Regions from separate parts of the Exiguobacterium sp. s192 genome, predicted to be linked through region 3. Evidence: riboswitches for the same ligand, from Rfam matches in the RefSeq annotation. Region 3 holds a riboswitch; each other region holds the start of a gene.
The links. Region 3 has a riboswitch for S-adenosylmethionine ahead of mtnK (S-methyl-5-thioribose kinase). Riboswitches for the same ligand answer to the same signal wherever they lie in the genome.
Positions count from the first base shown of each region.

Region 1: it holds a riboswitch for S-adenosylmethionine, as region 3 does, so the genes downstream of both, KNP87_RS11005 (methionine ABC transporter ATP-binding protein) here and mtnK (S-methyl-5-thioribose kinase) in region 3, are expected to answer to the same signal.
Region 2: it holds a riboswitch for S-adenosylmethionine, as region 3 does, so the genes downstream of both, KNP87_RS08695 (Na+/H+ antiporter NhaC family protein) here and mtnK (S-methyl-5-thioribose kinase) in region 3, are expected to answer to the same signal.
Region 4: it holds a riboswitch for S-adenosylmethionine, as region 3 does, so the genes downstream of both, KNP87_RS13020 (methionine ABC transporter ATP-binding protein) here and mtnK (S-methyl-5-thioribose kinase) in region 3, are expected to answer to the same signal.

Region 1 is NZ_JACSMS010000006.1:32,618-37,590, reverse strand. Features, by position in the region: gene KNP87_RS11015 (MetQ/NlpA family ABC transporter substrate-binding protein) at 1-272, opposite strand, end outside; gene KNP87_RS11010 (methionine ABC transporter permease) at 306-956, opposite strand; gene KNP87_RS11005 (methionine ABC transporter ATP-binding protein) at 946-1,977, opposite strand; SAM riboswitch class I at 2,064-2,167, opposite strand; SAM riboswitch class I at 2,417-2,519, shown strand; gene KNP87_RS11000 (alpha/beta hydrolase) at 2,582-3,340, shown strand; gene KNP87_RS10995 (thymidine kinase) at 3,408-4,028, opposite strand; gene KNP87_RS10990 (DedA family protein) at 4,207-4,857, shown strand; gene KNP87_RS10985 (type B 50S ribosomal protein L31) at 4,893-4,973, opposite strand, start outside.
Region 2 is NZ_JACSMS010000004.1:14,011-18,983, forward strand. Features, by position in the region: gene KNP87_RS08685 (alpha/beta fold hydrolase) at 1-643, opposite strand, end outside; gene KNP87_RS08690 (metal ABC transporter solute-binding protein, Zn/Mn family) at 819-1,820, shown strand; SAM riboswitch class I at 1,889-1,992, shown strand; gene KNP87_RS08695 (Na+/H+ antiporter NhaC family protein) at 2,071-3,378, shown strand; gene KNP87_RS08700 (hypothetical protein) at 3,425-3,628, opposite strand; gene KNP87_RS08705 (aldo/keto reductase) at 3,786-4,598, shown strand; gene KNP87_RS08710 (hypothetical protein) at 4,790-4,973, opposite strand, start outside.
Region 3 is NZ_JACSMS010000019.1:15,103-20,075, forward strand. Features, by position in the region: gene mtnA (S-methyl-5-thioribose-1-phosphate isomerase) at 1-888, opposite strand, end outside; gene mtnK (S-methyl-5-thioribose kinase) at 885-2,054, opposite strand; SAM riboswitch class I at 2,133-2,235, opposite strand; SAM riboswitch class I at 2,443-2,544, shown strand; gene KNP87_RS16685 (2,3-diketo-5-methylthiopentyl-1-phosphate enolase) at 2,625-3,815, shown strand; gene KNP87_RS16690 (2-hydroxy-3-keto-5-methylthiopentenyl-1-phosphate phosphatase) at 3,812-4,471, shown strand; gene KNP87_RS16695 (methylthioribulose 1-phosphate dehydratase) at 4,468-4,973, shown strand, end outside.
Region 4 is NZ_JACSMS010000008.1:94,686-99,658, reverse strand. Features, by position in the region: gene KNP87_RS13035 (CAP domain-containing protein) at 1-742, shown strand, start outside; gene KNP87_RS13030 (MetQ/NlpA family ABC transporter substrate-binding protein) at 996-1,811, opposite strand; gene KNP87_RS13025 (methionine ABC transporter permease) at 1,847-2,512, opposite strand; gene KNP87_RS13020 (methionine ABC transporter ATP-binding protein) at 2,502-3,515, opposite strand; SAM riboswitch class I at 3,599-3,702, opposite strand; gene KNP87_RS13015 (aminotransferase class I/II-fold pyridoxal phosphate-dependent enzyme) at 3,765-4,952, opposite strand.

The sequences.
Region 1 (4,973 bases), on a different contig from region 3:
TTAAAGGCATTGAAATAGGAAATCGTCTGGAACGAGTTGGCATCGATTTCACCTTCCGCGAGTGCCAGGTTCGGTTGCACGTAATCGGAGAACTTGACGAGTTCAATCGTGATGCCCTCTTTTTCCGCTTTTTTCGCGACGTATTCCCAAACTTGCGTATCCGAGCCGCTGACGCCGAGCTTGACCGTATTTTTGTCGTCCTCCCCGGACGCCGCACACCCTGCAAATAATACCGTCGTCAATGCTGCACCAATCGCTAATCCTTTTTTCATCGTTCATCTCTCCCTTATCTTCTCTATGTTTTGTTAGTGCCTCCGAATTTTTCGTGCCAGCAGGTTACCTGTTGTCTGTAAGCCTTGTACCAGGATGACGAGGATTCCGACCGTGATGATCATGACGGTCGTATCAAACCGTTGGTAGCCGTAGGTGATGGCCAAGTCCCCGAGCCCTCCGCCACCGATCGCCCCGGCCATTGCCGACGCCCCGATCAAGCCAATCGTCGCGATCGTCAAGTTCAGGACAAGCGAGCTGAGTGCTTCCGGCAACAGGAAACGGAAAATCGTCTGCAACGGTGTCGCGCCCATCGCTTCCGCCGCCTCCAAGACGCCCGTACTGACTTCGAGCAGTGAACTTTCAATCAATCGGGCAATGTACGGTGCCGCATAAAAGACCAGCGGGACGATTGCTGCCTTCGTTCCGATCGACGACCCGACGAGCAACCGTGTCAGCGGAATGATTGCGACGAGCAGAATGATGAACGGAACCGACCGAAACACATTGACGACGCTGCTTAAGACGTTGAAGAGCGGTACTTGTTCGAGCAACGCTCCCTTACGTGTGACGACCAACAGAATTCCGAGCGGTAGACCAATCAGCGTCGAAAAGAGTAGCGACAATCCGACCATCGTCAAGGTTTGCAGAAAAGCGGTCCAGATGTCCGTGTAGTTAACTAGCATCGGCCAGCACCTCCTCGACCTTGACATCCGACTGATCAATGTATTGCAGGGCTCGCGCAATTTCCGCCGTTTCACCGATCAATTCGACGAGCAGACTGCCGAACGGGATATTTTGCAGTTCCGTGATGCTGCCGTGCAGGATGTTGACATCGACATCAAACCGTTTGGCGACTTGCGACAAGAGCGGTTGCCCGGTGTGTGCCCCAAGGAAATTGATTTTATAGACATGATGTCCGGCATCCCGTTGTTTGATCAACCGTTGCACTGACGCCGGAATCTCATCTTGCATGACGGAACGGACAAAGTTTTTCGCTGTCGCCGTCTGGGGATTCGAGAAGACGTCGAACACGGTACCTGATTCAATCAACTTGCCTGCCTCGATGACTGCGACCCGGTCACAAATCTCACGGATGACGCCCATCTCGTGTGTAATCAGTAAAATCGTGATCCCATATTCCGCGTTGATCTGTTTCAGTAACCGCAGGATATGCTGTGTCGTTTGCGGGTCAAGCGCCGATGTCGCTTCGTCACACAACAGAACCGACGGCTGGGTTGCCAGTGCCCGCGCTATTCCGACACGTTGTTTCTGCCCTCCCGATAACTGATCCGGATAATGATCGGCTTTATCCGCTAAGTCGACGAACGCCAGCAGCTCGGTGACACGCCGGTGGACTTCCTCCTTTTTGATCCCTTTTAAGACGAGTGGTTTTGCGACATTCGCGAAGACCGTATTCGAATCAAGCAAGTTGAAATGTTGGAAGATCATCCCGATGTTTTGTTTCGCTTCCCGCAGTTGTTTTGCCGAAAGGGTCGTCAGTTCTTGCCCGTCGACCGTCACGCTGCCGGATGTCGGACGTTCAAGAAGATTGACACACCGTAATAAAGAACTTTTTCCAGCCCCGCTGAACCCGATCACGCCAAAGATTTCACCTTTTCGGATTTCGAGATCGACACCGTCCAATGCAGCGATCGATTGTTCGTTGGTCTGGTAGATTTTTTTTACATTTTTGAATGTAATCACCACTTTTTCCCCCTTTTAAAAAACAAAAAGGCCTCTTCTTAAGAAACAAGAAGAGACCTGGATCCGCACAGAGGCAGAATCCACTCGACTCATCTCTCAGACAATCGTCTGATGGAATTGGCACAGTGCTCATAATGAGTCTGTTGCCGAGGTTTCGTAGGGCCAGTCCCTCCACCTCTCTGGATAAGTGTTGCGGTATGAAATTCATATGTGTGTTGTTGCTGTTCGAACTTATGTCGTAAAACTAATTTTTACATTACAGAAAGATCTTTTAAAGGTCAACCATATTTTCAAAAATAAACCATATGACCCATATCGATTGATTTCCCGGGTTGGGCTTCATCATAGAAGAGTTCCGGTCGCCGGTCAAGGAGCATTTGACAATCCTTTTCTGTCAGTGCTATCATCTTCTCAATGATTAATCCGACAATTCCTATATGTTATATCAAGAGTGGACGAGAGACCTGGCTCTAGGACTCCACGGCAACCTGCGATTGGCAAGGTGCTCCGACCAGCAAAGCAACCGCTTTGGATGATACACACGAGAAACTCGTTTGCCGTCCAAAGCCAAACGGGTTTTTATTTTGAAATGGAGGATGAGATGATGAGTATGAGTTATCCTGTTTTACCGGGCGCCGAAGCCTTTTTCTTGGAACGTGGATCAATCGGCATTTTGCTGTGTCACGGCTTTAATGCGACGCCGCAAAGTGTTCGGGCTGTAGGAGAACGCTTCGCAGAACACGGTTTTTCAGTCTATGCCCCCCGTCTGCATGGTCACGGGACAGATGTACGTGACTTCGAAACGGCGACGGCCGAAGATTGGAAACAGAGTGTCCGCGAGGGCTTTGCTCAACTGTCCCGCCAGTGTGAATCGATCTTCATCGTCGGTCAATCGATGGGTGCGACGCTCGCACTGGCACTCGCTGCCGAAGGTCTGCCGGTCGCAGGTATCATCACAATCAATGCTGCTTTATCCGTCCCCGCTTACGAAGCGTTATCGTTTACGGATTGTCCGGTTTATCTGCCGGAAAGCCCACCCGATATCAAGCAAACCGCTTTTGAAATCATCTATGATGTCGTGCCGGCGGTCGCTGCGTCCGAACTTTTACGCTTGATTCGCGACACCATCCCAACCCTTCCCGCCATTCAAATTCCGACGCTTATTTTATATTCTGCTGAAGATCATGTCGTTCCGCCAACCTGTTCGGATTACCTGCACCGGACGATTGGTGCGACGGATAAACGCAGTTATTGTCTGCTCGATTCCTATCATGTTGCGACACTCGACCATGACCAAGAGACGATTGTCCGCGAAACGGCTTATTTCGTCGAGCAGTACAGTCAGTTGACACGGACCGGTTGATATAAAAAAAAGCGAACGATTTCAAGCCCTGAGGCCGGAGAATCGTTCGCTTTTTCATATTGTACTCTTAATTCTGCTGTTGTTTTTTCCATTCCTGCAACGGTTGCGGTTTGCCTGGTACCTGATGGCAGTGACGGCAACGTGGTTCATAAGATTCAGAAGCCCCCACCAAAATGATCGGATCATTGTAGTTGGCCGGTTGGCCGTTAATCAAGCGTTGTGTCCGGGAAGCCGGATCGCCACACGATAAGCAAATCGCCTGTAATTTCGTCACGAACTCGGCACGTGCCAATAATTCAGGCATCTTTCCAAATGGTTCTGCCCGGAAATCCTGATCGAGCCCCGCACAAATCACGCGTTTGCCATCTTGCGCCAGTGCCTCGATGACCGCGACGATTTCATCGTCAAAAAATTGAACTTCATCAATTGCGACGACCTGCGTCTCTTCTGCTACTGCCGCATAGACGTCGCGGCTCGTCGCCATCGGAATCGCAATGACGGAATTTCCGACGTGCGACACGACATGTTCTTCATGGTAACGGTCGTCAATCGCCGGCTTGAACACTTGCACCGGTAATTTTCCGTACTGTGCCCGTCGAACACGACGGATCAGCTCTTCGGATTTGCCGGAAAACATGCTTCCGCAAATCACTTCGATCCAACCATACTGATTGATCACATGCATCATCGTAAAACACCGTCCTCTAAAATTAGTCACTTTAACGAGTATAGCCCGAATCTAAATTGAGAAAAAGAGTTGACTTCTCAAAATCGAAAACTCCTCGATATTCCCCTGAATCTTCATCTCCTCATTTCAACTGGTATCTATTTCCTGTACACTAAAGAAGAAGTTTCTTTGAAGGAAGGTGACTCCGATTCATCACATACTACATGAAGTTCTCCACCAATATGGAGCATTCGGTCTCGCCATTCTGTTAGCCGGCGGAATTGTCGGTTTACCGATCCCTGACGAAACGTTACTCGTCATGTCAGGATTTTGGATGCATCACGGTGATTTACCACTGATCGGAACGATTCTGGCGGCGTATGCCGGCAGTTGCATCGGGATGACGATCAGCTATGTTCTTGGTCTGAAACTCGGGATGCCCCTGCTGCATCGTGTGGCTCCGAAGTTACGGATTTCCGAAAAACATATCTTTCAAGCGGAGGCCGGATTTTTACGTTACGGGAAAACGGTTTTGATCATCGGTTACTACATACCCGGACTCCGTCAGCTCTCTGCGTTTTTTGCCGGTGTCTCGAAGATGCCGTTTCGGGTCTTCGTCACGTATGCCTATACCGGTGCCTTGATCTGGATCAGCATCTTTTTAGGAGCGGGTTATTTTCTCGGGCGTCATTTTTCCTTCAGTCTGCTGTTTCAACACTTTGCGGACAATCCGGATATGCTGCCGTACCTCGTCGGAGCGGCTGGAGCGATCGGTCTGTCGTTTGTGCTTAAAACCTATCTCACCTATCGTGCTCAGTTCAGTTTATACAAAAACAGCCTGCTCCAGTGATGGAGACAGGCTGTTTTTTAATACAGAAGTCGCAATTACTTGCGGCCGTATTTTTTGTTGAAGCGATCGACACGACCGTCTGCAGCGTTGAACTTTTGACGACCAGTGTAGAATGG
Region 2 (4,973 bases), on a different contig from region 3:
CATAAAATTTGATGTGGGCAATCCAGGTCTGGATGAACTTGAATAATAAGAAGTTCGTTGGTGGATACAAGGCGATGACGCCGCTGATCAGCGGGAGTTGCTCCGCTTTCTGATCACCGATGAACTCCATCGGCGCCAAGGCGGTCGTCAACATCAACGCTGCACCGGCCGAATCCCCCCAAAGGACCATTCGTCCCCGTGCAATCCGCAGATTATCTGCTTCCTGATTTAAAAAACAAAGGGCGTCGCGTACGTCTTCCAAATTATCCGGGAAGTAACTGCCGTCTTCAAACAACCGGTAATCGATACTGCAAACAGCGATGCCAAGCTCTAAAAAACGTTCCACGATCGGTGTAAAACAAAAGAGATCATCACGGCTTCCTCTGACAAACGCTCCACCATGTGCATAAATGGCCACCGGAAACGGTCCTTCACCGACCGGATAGTACAGATCCAGTTTAAGCTCCTTCTCGCCGACCGTTTTATACAAAACGGTCCTTGGAGCCAGTTGGGTTTCCGCAAGCGGAAGCGCCGGTTCCGTCCACCGTAAAAGAGCACCGTAATTGTTCCAGATGCTCGCACCGGCAGCAGCCGTCGTCAAAAGCGCAGCCCCTCCCATCAACCATGCTGTTTCCCGTCTCACCTCATCACCTCCGGGCATACTCACGATTTTTAATCTTATTAGTCTTTTACCCCATTTTTTTAGAAGTCGAACTTCTTCCCGCTCTTGTACTTGACGCTTTGTTTTGGATTCGTTATAGTGAAAAGGTTCAAATCGGAATAATTACGTTTTAATACTTCTTGGAGGTTTTACACATATGAAAAAGTTAATTCCCGCTTTAACGGTCGCGTTCGCGAGCGCCACTTTCCTCGCTGCCTGCGGATCATCTGATTCAGGTTCGAATCAAGATGCCGCCGACCAAAAACTCAACGTCTATACATCAACGTTCGCCACAGCGGCGATCGCCAAAGAAATCGGCGGCGCTGATGTCGATGTGAAGATGATCGTTCCTCCCGGTGCCGATCCCCATTCGTATGAGCCGACCTCTAAACAACTGACAGAAATCGCACAAGGTGATCTGTTCCTCTTGACCGGAACGACGCTTGAGCCGTATTCAGAAAAAATCAAAGCCAGTCTCAAAGGAAACGATGTCCGGTTCATCGAGACAAGTAAAGGCATCGATTTGCTTGAAGCGAGTGCCACGGTACACGTTCATGGAGAGGCAGACGCACACGACGAAGAACATGCTCATGAAGACGAGCACGAAGAAGATGAGCACGCAGAAGAAGGACACGATCATGGCAAGTACGATCCGCACGTCTGGCTTGATCCGAACAATGCGAAAATGATGGCCCAATCGATTTCGACGGCGCTGGCAAAAGAAGTACCGGACAAAAAAGCGACGTTCGAAAAAAATCTGGCTGAATTTGATACGCAGGCAGATGAGCTCGATCAAAACTTACAGCAAGCTGTTGCTGACGGCTCCAAAAAAGAACTGCTCGTGACACATGCCGCTTATGGGTATTTAGCAGAACGCTACGGATTTTCTCAACTGCCGATCGCCGGCATCTCACCGTCTGACGAGCCTTCGCAAAAAGAACTGGCTGCCCTCGTCAAAGAAGCCAAGCTGCACGATTTGAAATATATTGCGTTTGAAGAGACGGTTTCCCCAAAAGTCGCCCGGGTCATCCAACAAGAAATCGGAGCTGAAGCGATCACGATTCATAACTTGGAATCCGTCACAAAAGAACAACAAGACGCTTCTTATTTTGACTTGATGAATGAAAATGTCACGACACTCAAAAAAGCACTGCAGTGAAGTAGTGTTGACATGCATTAAAAGATACGTTACGGTAGAAAACGTATTTCAGACAATTAAATGACTTCTTTTTATCGCGAGAGACGGAGGGACTGGCCCAATGATGTTTCGGCAGCGGACGATTGAATCGTACTGTGCCAAATCCAGCAAGCTACGGCTTGAGAGATAAGAAGAGCGTCTTTTTCAGTAAAGACCTCCTTCTTTCTTGCGAAGGAGTCTTTTTTTGTATATGCAGAAATGGAGTGATTTTATGAACGAGACGATTACACCAAACAAATGGGCCCTTCTACCATTACTTGTCTTTTTGGTCCTCTTTATCGGTGCCGGCATCTTTTATGACGACTTTTATAAGTTCCCGATTCTGATTGCCGCATTGATTGCCTTGATTTTTGCTGCCGTGACGACCAAAGGCAGTATCAATCAAACCGTGGAACGGATTGCGACGGGTGCCGGAAATCCGGACATCATGATCATGGTCTTTATTTTCTTACTCGCCGGTGCGTTTTCCGGAACAGCGGATGCGATCGGCGCCATCGAAGCGACCGTCAACGCTTCGCTGACATTTTTACCGCCGTCTCTCTTAATGAGCGGATTGTTCATCATCGCTGCCTTCATCTCGATGGCAATGGGGACTTCGACCGGTACGATTGCGGCGCTCGCCCCGATCGCACTTGGTATTCATGAAGCGACCGGTGTCAATGTCGCCATCGCGGCTGCCGCCGTCGTTGGGGGCGCGATGTTCGGGGACAACTTGTCGTTTATCTCCGATACGACGATTGCAGCGGTCCGCACGCAAAAAACCAATATGCGTGATAAATTCCGAACGAACTTCCTGATTGTGCTTCCGGCAGCAATTTTGACCGTCATCATTTTGGCATTCGTTTCAGGTACCGGAGATGTCGTCGACGCAAAGGCCTTCGAGTTTTATAAACTGATTCCGTATCTGTCCGTCATCGTCTTGGCCCTGTTCGGTGTCAACGTCATCCTCGTCTTGATCGGCGGAACCGCCTTGACAGGAATCATCGGTATGCTCGACGGCAGCTTCGGTTTAAGTGGATTCGTGCTGTCGATGTCCGAAGGATTAATGGGCATGGCTGAAATTTCGATTTTGACATTACTGATGGGTGGTCTTGTCAGTCTGATCACCTTTAACGGCGGTATCGCCTACCTGAAAGAAACATTGACTCGAAAAATCACGCAACGCCGCGGCGCAGAGTTCAGCATGGCTGCGCTTGTCGGAGCGACAAACCTCGCGACGGCAAACAATACGATTTCGATTCTCGTGGCTGGACCACTCGCAGCGGAGATTGCGGATACGTATGACATCGACCGGAAGAAGTCAGCCAGCATTCTCGACATCTTCTCGTGTGGGGTTCAAGGAATCATCCCATACGGCGCCCAGTTGCTGATTGCGGCGGAGTTGACGAAAACGGCTTCTCCGGAACTGATTCCGTATCTGTTTTATCCATTTTTATTATTCGTGTGCGGATCCCTTGCGATTCTTTTCGGATTCCCGCGCCGGAAAAACACTGCTGTCCGCAAAGAAAATATTTCGTAAAACAAACAAGTCCGGCCGCCTGCAGCGCGACCGGACTTGTTTTTGATTATTTTTTCTTCTGTTCTTGACGGTTAAGAATGAAATACGCGATGGCTGGAAGCGGGAACTGAACAAGCCCTGCGCCACCCCATACCCACGGGTTACGCCCGGTTTTACGGGCGCCAAGGAACAGGAAGGCCGCTTGAGCGCCTAACAGCGTCGCCAGTCCGGCCCACACTCCTTTTGGTACGTTTTTAACGGATCGTGCCATGATTTTACACCTCACTTCATGTATGGATATACCCACTTTGTTCGCTCTCTAACAGCTTACCTCCTGCTTTGAGCGTCTAAACAGACGTGATTCTGAGTTCATGCTAAACTAAACGAGCAATTCCATATTCTAGTTTCATTGAAGGAGGAGTATATACATGCAATACGCAAAACTTTCAAATGGTGTCACGATTCCACAGATCGGATTCGGAGTCTGGCAAGTCGACGAAGAGACGGAAGCACCGGCTGCCGTCGCAGAAGCGATTCGTGTCGGTTACCGTCATATTGATACGGCTGCCGTGTACAAAAACGAACGTGGTGTCGCCAAAGGAATCAAAGAAAGCGGCGTGAACCGTGAAGATCTCTTCTTAACGTCTAAAGTATGGAACGATGATATTCGTGCCGGACGCACTAAAGAAGCTTTCGCTGAGTCACTCGAACGATTAGAGACCGATTATCTGGACCTCTATTTGATTCACTGGCCGGTCGAAGGGTACATTGAAGCATGGAAAGCAATGGTTGAGCTTTACGAAGCTGGAAAAATCAAAGCGATTGGTGTTTCGAACTTCAAGGAACATCACCTCGATACACTGGCTGAAGAAGGATTGATGACACCGATGATCAACCAGGTGGAACTTCATCCGCAACTTCCGCAACATGAACTGCATGAATATCTACAGGACCACAGCATCCAAGTCGAGGCGTGGAGCCCGCTCATGCAAGGGAAATTCCTTGAAATCAATGACTTTAAGGAAATTGCCGAAAAACACGGTAAATCTCCTTCACAAGTCGTCTTGCGTTGGCATTTGGATAACGGCATCGTCGCTCTTCCGAAATCGGTCACGCCTGAACGGATTGCGGAAAACTTTGATGTCTTTGATTTCCAACTCGATGCGGATGATCTCGAGAAGATTGATCGTTTGGCAACAGATGTCCGTCTTGGACCAGATCCGGATGAAATCGACTTTTAAGCACTGCCGTTAACATTAGGCTGACGCTTTAGAACGATTGCTTTATGAAGAGGGGTGGCAGACTTATCTGCCACCCCTCTCTTCTCGTTGATCAGGAATCACTCGCTTCACGCAGCTCCTACACGATATCTCGTTTGAGAAACGTGCGTGAAAGAACGCGTGATTCTTTTTTTTGTGTGGTCATTACCGCGCTATACATAATAGACAAGAATCGTCTCTTCTGCTTCTTCTGCCTGACGGAAATAAGCGCGCAAGTCACCGAACTGCTCCCATACCGTATCAAATTCTCCTTGCCGCCCCGCTTCCTGGTAAATCACTTCAAGCGCCTGTCGGTCAAAATTCCGCATCACCTCGGAAGAAATGATTAAGAGCGGT
Region 3 (4,973 bases):
AAACTGCGTCACTTCCGTCGCTGCCCGTTCTTCGATCTCAATCTCGTCGCCTGATAAACTCGTTAAGTCAAACGTCGACAGCGGTGCGGCGACGTAAAATGGAATTCCGAAGGCACGTGCGAGTAACGCCAGCTGGAACGTCCCGATTTTATTGGCCGTATCGCCGTTCCTTGTAATCCGGTCCGCTCCAACGATGATGGCGGTGATCTGTTTTTCCTTGATCGTATGCGCGACCATATTGTCCGTGATCAAGGTGACGTCAATCCCTGCCCGTTGCAACTCCCATGTCGTCAAACGCGCACCCTGCAACAAAGGCCGTGTTTCCGACGCATAGACGGATAACGGGATGCCTTGCTCCTTGGCGAGATAAAACGGGGCCAGTGCCGTCCCGTAAGCCGCTGTCGCAATCGATCCGGCATTACAAATCGTCAACACCCGGTCATCCGCTTGAAACAGCTCCAAAGCATGCACGCCGATTTGCCGTGACGTCTTGGCATCCGCTTCATAAAGCGCGACCGCTTTTCGTTCCAGACGTTTCGGCAGTTCTGCAAGCGTCGTTGCCGAAACGATGAGCTGATTCAGTTCGTCGAGCACGTTCCGCAAATTGACGGCGGTCGGCCGTGTGGCCAGTAATTGGGCCGACACCGTCAACAGTTCCTGTTTCACTTCGTCAAGCGATCCTGTTGTCCGAAACGCTTCCTGCACGAGGACGAAACCACCGAATAAACTGATCGCCGGCGCCCCCCGGACACGCAGTTGTTTAATCGCTTCAATCGCCTGCGCCAAATCGTGAATGACTTCATACCGTTCTTCTTCCGGGAGACGGGTTTGGTCCAAGATCGTCACTGTCCCGTTTTCATAGATGATGCTCTGAACGAATTGACTCATCGGCTGAGTTCCTCCGTTACATCAAAGTTCCGCAGATCCGTAAACGTCTTGCATTCCGTCCGGCGTTTGATCAACGCAGCACCGAGGCGTAACGCATGACGTTTTCGTTCGAGACGAACGGTCGGATCGGTAATCTGTTCCAAGTCCGCGACCGGTGCCAGTCCGATCGTCCGGCGAATCAACTCGCATCCGGCAAATCCAAGCGCATCTTGTAAAATCGTACTGAGGACATCCTCGACGAGACCGTCCGCTGAACGGAACGGCTCCACCGCTTCCCGCTCCCACAACGCCTTGAACGTGGACGCAAACGTCAGCCAAAACGTATCGATGTCCTTGATCCGTTCCTCGCGCAACCGGTCATAGTCCGGATAAGCGGCAAAAAACAGATGGGCGATGAACTGACCGACATCAAACCCAAACGGACCGTAAAACGCGAACTCCGGATCGATGACCTTGGTTTCTTCCGCCGAGGCGAAGATGCTGCCTGTATGTAAGTCGCCGTGCAGCAAGGCATCACCTTTCGTGATGAACAGTGTTTCGAGCTTCGCGACTTCCCGTTTCAGCTCCGCGTCGTTCCAGATCCGGTCGACTTCCGCTTCCAGTCCTGCTTCAATCGCATTTGTTTCCGCGTCATAAAACGGGTCCGTGAAAATCAGTTTCTCCGTGATGTCGCACAGATCCGGATTGTAGTACTGACGGGCGATCTGTTTTTTCTCGACCGGTCCGAGGGCAAAATCCGACGTATAAAACAGTGTCCGGGCCAAATACGAACCGATGTGTTCCGCGAGCAACGGATACTTCTCTCCCGCAAGCAATCCAGCCCGGACGATTGTCAGATGAGACAAGTCTTCCATCACCGTGAAGGCTTCTTCTTTGCTCGCATGATACACACGCGGAACAAACGGAATCGCGACTTTCGCGAATTCTTTTAACGCGGACTGTTCGATCCATGCCCGTTCGAGCGACAGCGGCCAGCTTTCACCGACGACCTTCGCATACGGTAACGCTTGTTTTAAAATCAGGTGCTGGTCCCCCGCATGAATCCGAAAGACCAGATTTAAATTGCCGTCACCGATTTCTTCTGCCGTCACCGGTTCGTTGCCGATCAGACCGAGTGTCCGGACCCGTTCGATGGCGTCCTGTACTGTAAATGCTTGATATCCCATTCTGATTTCCCCCTTGATGATCACACGAAAAAACGCCCCTTTTCGTCAAAGAAAAGAGGCGCAGTAGAATACTCCGTCCTCTTATCTCTCAGACGAATGTCTGTTGGATGTAGCACCGTGCCGGATGGTCGGTTGCTGCGGCGTCTTCGGGCCAATTCCCTCTGCCAACTCACGATAAGAGTCATATGTAGTTGTCGTGTGGTTTGATGTTGATTTGAATACTACGTGCGCCGACCACCCTCTGTCAATTCCAAATTTTAGTGAAATCCGCTCAAAACGGAGACATCTATAGAAGAAGTATTTTCAAAAAAATAAATTTTCAAAATTTAGTTTGACAAGTCCGTCATCTCATGTGAAAATTGCAATTAGATTTCACAATTTCATCCAATTCTTATCAAGAGCAGACGGAGGGACGAGCCCTACGATGTCGCAGCAACCGACCACTTGGCACGGTGCTAATTCTTGCAGCTAACACGCTGACAGATAAGAGTCCACGCGCAATTTTTCATGGTCTCTTGTCATTGACGAGGGACCATTTTTGTATTTTTTAACAAGGGAGAGACGACGATCATGGCGTACATTACCGCAACTTACCAACTCGGCGTGACCGATCAGTTACCAAAACGGGCAGAGCAAATCGCCCTCGGTCTGACGGTCGGCTCATGGACCGATTTGAATCATTTGGAACAACAACAGCTTGAATCCTTCAAAGGACAAGTCGTCCATACGGAAGAACACGACGGAAAAGGGTATGTCACAATCCGTTATCCGGAACACAACGTCTCACGGGACTTTTCGGCGATTTTGACGACTGTCTTCGGCAAGCTGTCGCTCGACGGTCAAATCAAACTGACGGATCTCCAGCTTCCCGCTTCGTTCACACCGGATTTCCCCGGTGCTAAATTCGGCATCGAGGGCGTCCGCCAATTGATCCAAGTCCATGACCGCCCCCTGTTGATGAGCATCTTCAAAGGCGTCATCGGACGGGACCTCGTTTTTTTACGGGAACAACTCGAAGCCCAGCTTGCCGGCGGGATTGATCTCGTCAAGGATGACGAAATCTTATACGACAATCCGTTGACACCGGCACTCGACCGGGCGCGGATCGGACGGGAAGTCCTCGATGCGCACTATGAACGGACAGGTAAACGGGCCCTTTATGCGATTACGTTGAGTGGTCCGGTCTTCCGCTTGAAAGAACAGGCGAAACGACTGGTCGAAGCCGGAGCGACAGCCCTCCTGCTCAACACGTTTACATACGGGCTTGATGTCTTGCGGGAACTGGCAGCCGATCCGGAAATCCCGGTCCCGATCTTTAATCATCCGGCGTTGAGCGGTGCCTTGATTGCCAGTCCCGAGTACGGAATTGCCGCCCCGGTCCTGCTCGGAACGTTGCCGCGGATTGCCGGTGCCGACTTGACACTGTTCCCGTCGCCGTATGGAAATGTCGCCCTCGCCAAAGACTTGGCCCGCGGGATTGCCGTCGAAGCGACCCGAATCGGTGAGACCAAAACGATTCTCCCGGTCCCGTCCGCCGGAATCCACCCGGGTCTCGTCGCCCAGCTTGTTCGTGATTTCGGCGTCGATTCCGTCATCAATGCCGGTGGCGGTGTCCACGGTCATCCGCAAGGTGCTGCGGCCGGAGTCATCGCTTTCCGCCAGGCACTTGACGCAGCACTGGCCGGTGAATCACTGACAAGTGCCGCCCACCGGCACGAGGAATTACGTGTCGCCCTCGATGCTTGGGGGATTACGAAATGACGATCCGGATTTTATGTGACTTTGACGGCACGGTAACGGAGCACGATAATATCATCGCCTTGATGCAGGAGTTCGCGTCGCCGGAAAAATTTGAACCGTTAAAACGAGGTGTGCTCGACCGGTCGCTCTCGATCCAGTCCGGCGTCGGACAGATGTTTCAGCTGCTTCCGTCCAGTCAAAAACAGGACTACATTGATTTCTTGACGAAACGGGCGGTCATCCGTCCCGGCTTCGGCACCTTGCTCGCCTTTGCCAAATCAAACGAGATTGACTTTTCCATCGTCAGCGGCGGGATCGACTTTTTTGTCCAGCCGATTCTTGCGGATGTACTGACGGACGAAGCGATTTATTGCAACGCCAGTGACTTCAGCCAGGAGACGGTTCGAATCGAATGGCCGCATGCCTGCGACGCAGCCTGTACAAATCAATGCGGCTGTTGCAAAACCTCGATCGCCCGGAAGCTCAAGGGGGACGGTGATACGATCATCGCGATCGGCGACTCCGTGACGGATTTTGAACTGGCCAAGCAGGCGGATCACGTTTATGCACGGGATTATCTGATCACGCTGTGTGAGCAGCACGGCATCCCGTATACGCCGTTTGAAAACTTTCATGACATCTTAAATCATCTCCAGACAAAGGTGGTGTACACATGACCTTCTTAAAACGATACGAAGAATTACGGGCCGTCAAACAGGAACTTGCAGCACGCGACTGGTTCCCCGGCACAAGCGGCAATCTCGCCATCCGGACAGCCGATCAACCGACTGAATTTCTCGTGACGGCAAGCGGGAAGGACAAACGGCAGGATACACCGGACGACTTCGTCCATGTCGACGCGTCCGGTCAACTGATCGGCGAACAGACGGGCCGTCCCTCTGCCGAAACGTTGCTCCACGTCGAGGTCTTCAACCGAACGACTGCCGGCTGTTCCCTTCACGTCCATACGGTCGACAATAATGTCATTTCGGAACTGTACGGCGACCAAGGCGAGATTCGGTTTGCCGGTCAGGAAATCATCAAGGCACTCGGCCGTTGGGAAGAAGATGCGGAAGTCCGTGTGCCGATCATCCCGAACCATGCCGACATTCCGACACTTGCCGCTGCCTTTGCAGCGCATGTACATGCCGAGAGCGGCGCTGTCCTGATTCGCAATCA
Region 4 (4,973 bases), on a different contig from region 3:
TTATGACTGGGAAGTGAGGCGAACGGCGTCTGAGGAGTTTGTCGCCCTGACGAAAGACGGGAAAGATTACGGGAAGTACCGTTCGAAAAATGGTGTGACGACGCAAGGAGCCGTCTTGAACAAAGATACGGAAGCAACACTTGCGAAAAAAGGCTGGAAAGCCGTCAAGTCGTACCGGAAAGGGAATACCAATTATTTGTTGAACCTCGATCACGCTGCCGTTTATGAAAAAAAGGACCGGTACGTCACGTACTTCTTTGATCAACACGACGGCAATAAGGTCAAAGCGACACTCGCGATCCCGAAAGACGTGGAAGCGAAGAAAAGCGGCTTCTATGGAACGGCATCGAGTGCGTTACGGACAACGGATGAGAAATTGATGTTGCGCCTGATGAACTGGGACCGGGCAGAGTATAAGCGTGGGGCACTCACGCCGTACAATGCACTGAAACCTGTCACACGGGCCCACAGTGAGAACATGGCGAAAAATAATTTTTTCTCCCATACCGATCCACAAGGACGCGACCCGTTTAAACGGATGAAAGAAAAAGGAATCCGCTTCTCGACAGCCGGAGAAAACCTGTCGATGGGATACCCGAACGTCTTTGCAGCACACTGGGGGTTGATGAACTCAAAAGGACACCGCGACAATATCATGAACAATGATTTCAAGCAGGCGGATGTCGGTGTGGCTTTCCGGGAAAACTCGCCGTACTTCACGATTAACTTCCGGACACCGTGAAGTAACACTTAAAACGAAAGCGTATATATTACCCCGATTTTGCGAAAGCAGGATTGGGGTACTTTTGTGTGGAACAATCTATTAGGTTGACGTTCTCCACTCGCTTTTCTCGGGCGGAAGACGTGATGTCTCCAGGAGTCATCATTCAATGGAAAACCCCTGAAACCGTTCCGTATCCTTTTTGTAAGGGGAGGGAGCTGTTTCAGGGGTTTTATATCATCTTTAGATGAATGAATCCACAAAAGGAGTTACGTCAGTTTGCCCACTCGGGTTTACTGAAGCCTTTAAAGAACTTTTCAATGACAGCGTTAAAGTCATCTGATTCGACGACAGCCGTCAAGTCTTTCGCGAGCTGTTTCTTTTCATCTGCTGTTTTGACAGCGACTAAGTTACGGTACTGCTCGTCCATTTTCTCGAGTGCCAACGCATCAAGTAAATCGAATTTCGCAGCAAGGGCAAAGTTTCCAGGGACGGCAGAAATATCAACACTCTCGATGGCGCGTGGTAACTGTGCTGCCTCCAGTGGTTTGATGACAAGTTTTTTTGGATTCTTGACGATGTCTTTTTCAGAAACCGTCAATGGATCAGCGTCCGGCTTCAACTCAATCCAGCCTTGTTCAGCGAGTAAGTTTAGCGCGCGGGCTTGGTTGGTCGGATCGTTTGGTGTTGCGACTTCCGCGCCTGTCTTGACGTCATCAAGTGACTTATAGGATTTACTGTATAAGCCCATCGGTGCCGTTGGAACAGTGATCAGCCCTTTAAGATCGAGATTCTTTTCCTTCGCGAACGTCTTCAGATAGATCGAGTGTTGGAACAAGTTCGCGTCGATGTCGCCGCTGCCGAGCGCGATGTTCGGCTGGATGTAATCGCTGAATTCAACGATTTCGACTTTGTAGCCTTTCTTTTCAAGACCAGGCTGAATCGCTTCTTTGACCATGTCACTGTAAGGACCGCTCGTCGCACCGATCTTAATCGACTTGGTTTCTTCTTTCGCACTGCTGTCGCCACAGCCGGCAAGAATCCCGGCTCCGAGTAATCCTGTTGCTAAAAAGGCATATCGTTTTTTCATAGTCATTCTCTCCCTTAGTGGTCTCTATTTTGGATTTAACGTTTATCAGCACGACGGGCGAGTTGATTGCCGAGTCCTTGAATACTTTGGACGATGACGACGAGTACGATGATTGTCACAATCATGACGACGTTATCATACCGGTAATAACCGAAGCGGATAGCGAGGTCACCGACACCACCGCCGCCGACGATGCCGGCCATGGCAGAAAAGCCGATCAGGCTGATTGTCGTCAACGTCACCGCTTGGATGATCCCGGGAAGGGCTTCTGGTAACAGAGCGCTGATGATGATACGAAACGGTGTTGCGCCGCACGCCTCAGCAGCTTCGATCAAGCCCGGTGGAATCTCACGGAGTGAGGTTTCGACGAGTCGGGCAAGGAACGGAATAGCGGCAACACTTAAGCTGACAGAAGCGGCCGTCGGACCGATCGTATTGTCGAGCAACAATTGTGTCAGTGGAATCAGCGCGACAAGCAAGATGATGAACGGTAACGAACGAACGATATTAACGAAAAAGTCCAAAATACTGCGAACGAAGACGTTTTGGAAAAACAATCCACGGTCGGTGATGAATAAAAGAATTCCCAGCGGAATCCCGACGACGAGGGCAAAACCAAGGGAAATCCCGACCATCAAGGCCGTTTCGCCTAAGGCTTTTGCCAACTCCGGTAACATCGTTTGAATCCGGTCAAGCCACATCCTGAATCACCTCAAGCGTATGGAGTTGCTCCTCAAGCCAAGTGAGGGCTCGGTTGACATGAAGTGTTGGACCGGTCAGGCTGACGATCAACACCCCGAAGGCGACGTTTTGAATATAATCGACCTTGCCGTGCAGGATGCTGACCGAGATATCAAATTGTTTGATTGCTTCTGACAGCGTACTCTCACCGGTCTTTTCTCCCGTGAATTGGAGGCGGATGATCTTTCCGGGTGTCGTCCGAAGTATCCGTTCCGGTAACTCGATTTGGAGTGCTGTATCGACGTAATGTTTTGTGACGTCATGGGTCGGTTGACTGAATATGTCGTAGGTGTTGGCGACTTCGACGACTTCACCGTGAGCCATGACCGCGACGCGGTGACAAATCTGTTTGACGACATCAATCTCGTGAGTGATCAGGATGATTGTCAGACCAAGCCGTTCATTCAAGTCCTTCAGCAATTCCAGAATTTGCAGGGTCGTGACCGGATCGAGCGCTGATGTTGCTTCGTCACATAACAGGACACTCGGATTATTCGCAAGGGCGCGGGCAATCCCGACCCGTTGTTTTTGTCCGCCGCTGAGTTGGCTCGGGAAATTCGTCTCAAATCCTTCAAGTCCGACCAGGGCGACGAGTTCTTTGATCCGGCTTGGGAAATCACTGCGTTTGACGCCGGCTGCTTTTAAGGCGAACGCGATGTTGTCGGAAACGTTCCGCGATTGAATTAATTGGAAATGTTGAAAGATCATTCCGATCTTCAGGCGCAACTCTCTTAGGCTGCCTTTGGATAAATCGGACAGTTTGATACCTGATACTTTGACCGTTCCTTGGGTCGGTGTTTCGAGTCCGTTGATCAAGCGCAGCAGTGTACTTTTTCCGGCACCGGATTCACCGATGATGCCAAAAATTTCTCCTTGCTGAATCGTTAAGTTGACGTCACGCAGGGCGAAAATCGGTGTTCGGTCACGTACAAACCGCTTGGTGATGCCTTTGAATTCAATCATCTGTTGTTTCCTCCCTATACAAAAAAATCGCCTTTTTCCAGTTAAGAGCAACCAGAAAAAAGCGACGAAGTGTAAGATTTCGTAACTTATCTCTCAGAATGAAACATTCTGTAGGATGTGGCACCGTTCCTTAAAGGTGGTTGCCGGACGTCGTTGGGCCTAATCCCTCGGTCGCTCGCGATAAGTAGATATGCTGTTGGGATTTACTTTAACGGAAATCATTCCCATCTGTCAAACGTTTTTTCAGAATTATTCCGCAACGGCTTGCTGAAACAGATTGAGCTGACCAATTCGTTCAGCGGCTTCGACCAATCGTTCGGCGTCGGCAATCAAGCTGATCCGGACGTAGCCTTCGCCATATTCACCGAAGAAATGTCCCGGTGTGACGGCGACATGCGCCTCGTCCAGCAAGTGGTCGGTAAAGCTTTGTGATGTAAAGCCGGACGGGACCGGCAACCAGACGAAGAACGAACCACCAGGGATCGGTCCGTCCCATCCGATGTCTTGTAATTTGCCGAACAAGGCATCGCGACGGGCTTCATACAGCGCACTCAGCTCACGGACACACGTCTGGTCGCTTGAGAGGGCGACGGTCGCTGCGTGCTGGATGGGTGTGAAGGCACTGACGTATAAGTGTTCCTGGTACGTTTCAATACTTGAGATGACGGATGGGTTCCCGATTGCAAAGGCGATGCGGAAGCCGGACATGTTGAAGCGTTTGGATAACGAAAAGAGTTCGATTCCGACGTCTTTCGCTCCTGCGGTCTGGAGGAAACTTCGGGTCGGACCATCAAAACTGATACCGCCGTATGCCAAGTCATGGACGACACAAATATCGTTCGCGTCAGCGAAAGCGACCGTCTGTTCAAAGGCTTCCGCCGTCGCCGTCGCGCCGGTCGGATTGCTCGGGTAGTTGAGGAACAGCATCCGCGCCCGTTCGACATCCGTCGTATCGAGTAACGTGTAGTCAGGTAAAAAAGCATTTTCCGCAAGGAGCGGTAATGTGATCGGGTAAGCACCTGCTAATGCCGCGCCGGACAGGTAGTCAGGGTAACCGGGATCGGGAACAATGACACCTTCACCCGGATTGACGATTGTTTGCGGCAAGGCGACGATACCGGCTTTACTGCCGAGCAAAATGGCGACCTCAGAAGCAGGATCAATCGTCACACCGAATTCGGACTGATAAAAATCGGCTACGGCCTGTTTGAGAAAATCATGTCCGCGAAACGGAGGATATTGCAGATTGGAGGCGTCATTGATGGCCTCTTTTAAGGCGTCCAAAATATGTACAGGCGTGGTTTGGTCCGGCGTTCCTTGACCAAGCGTGATGACATCGTGGCCGGCTGCTTTGACGGCACCAATCCGCTGAGCGAGTTCAGCAAAGACCGGAGCGGGCAGCCGATCAATCGCAATCGATGGGGCGAAATGTTTCATCTGTGTTCCTCCTTGTTAGGT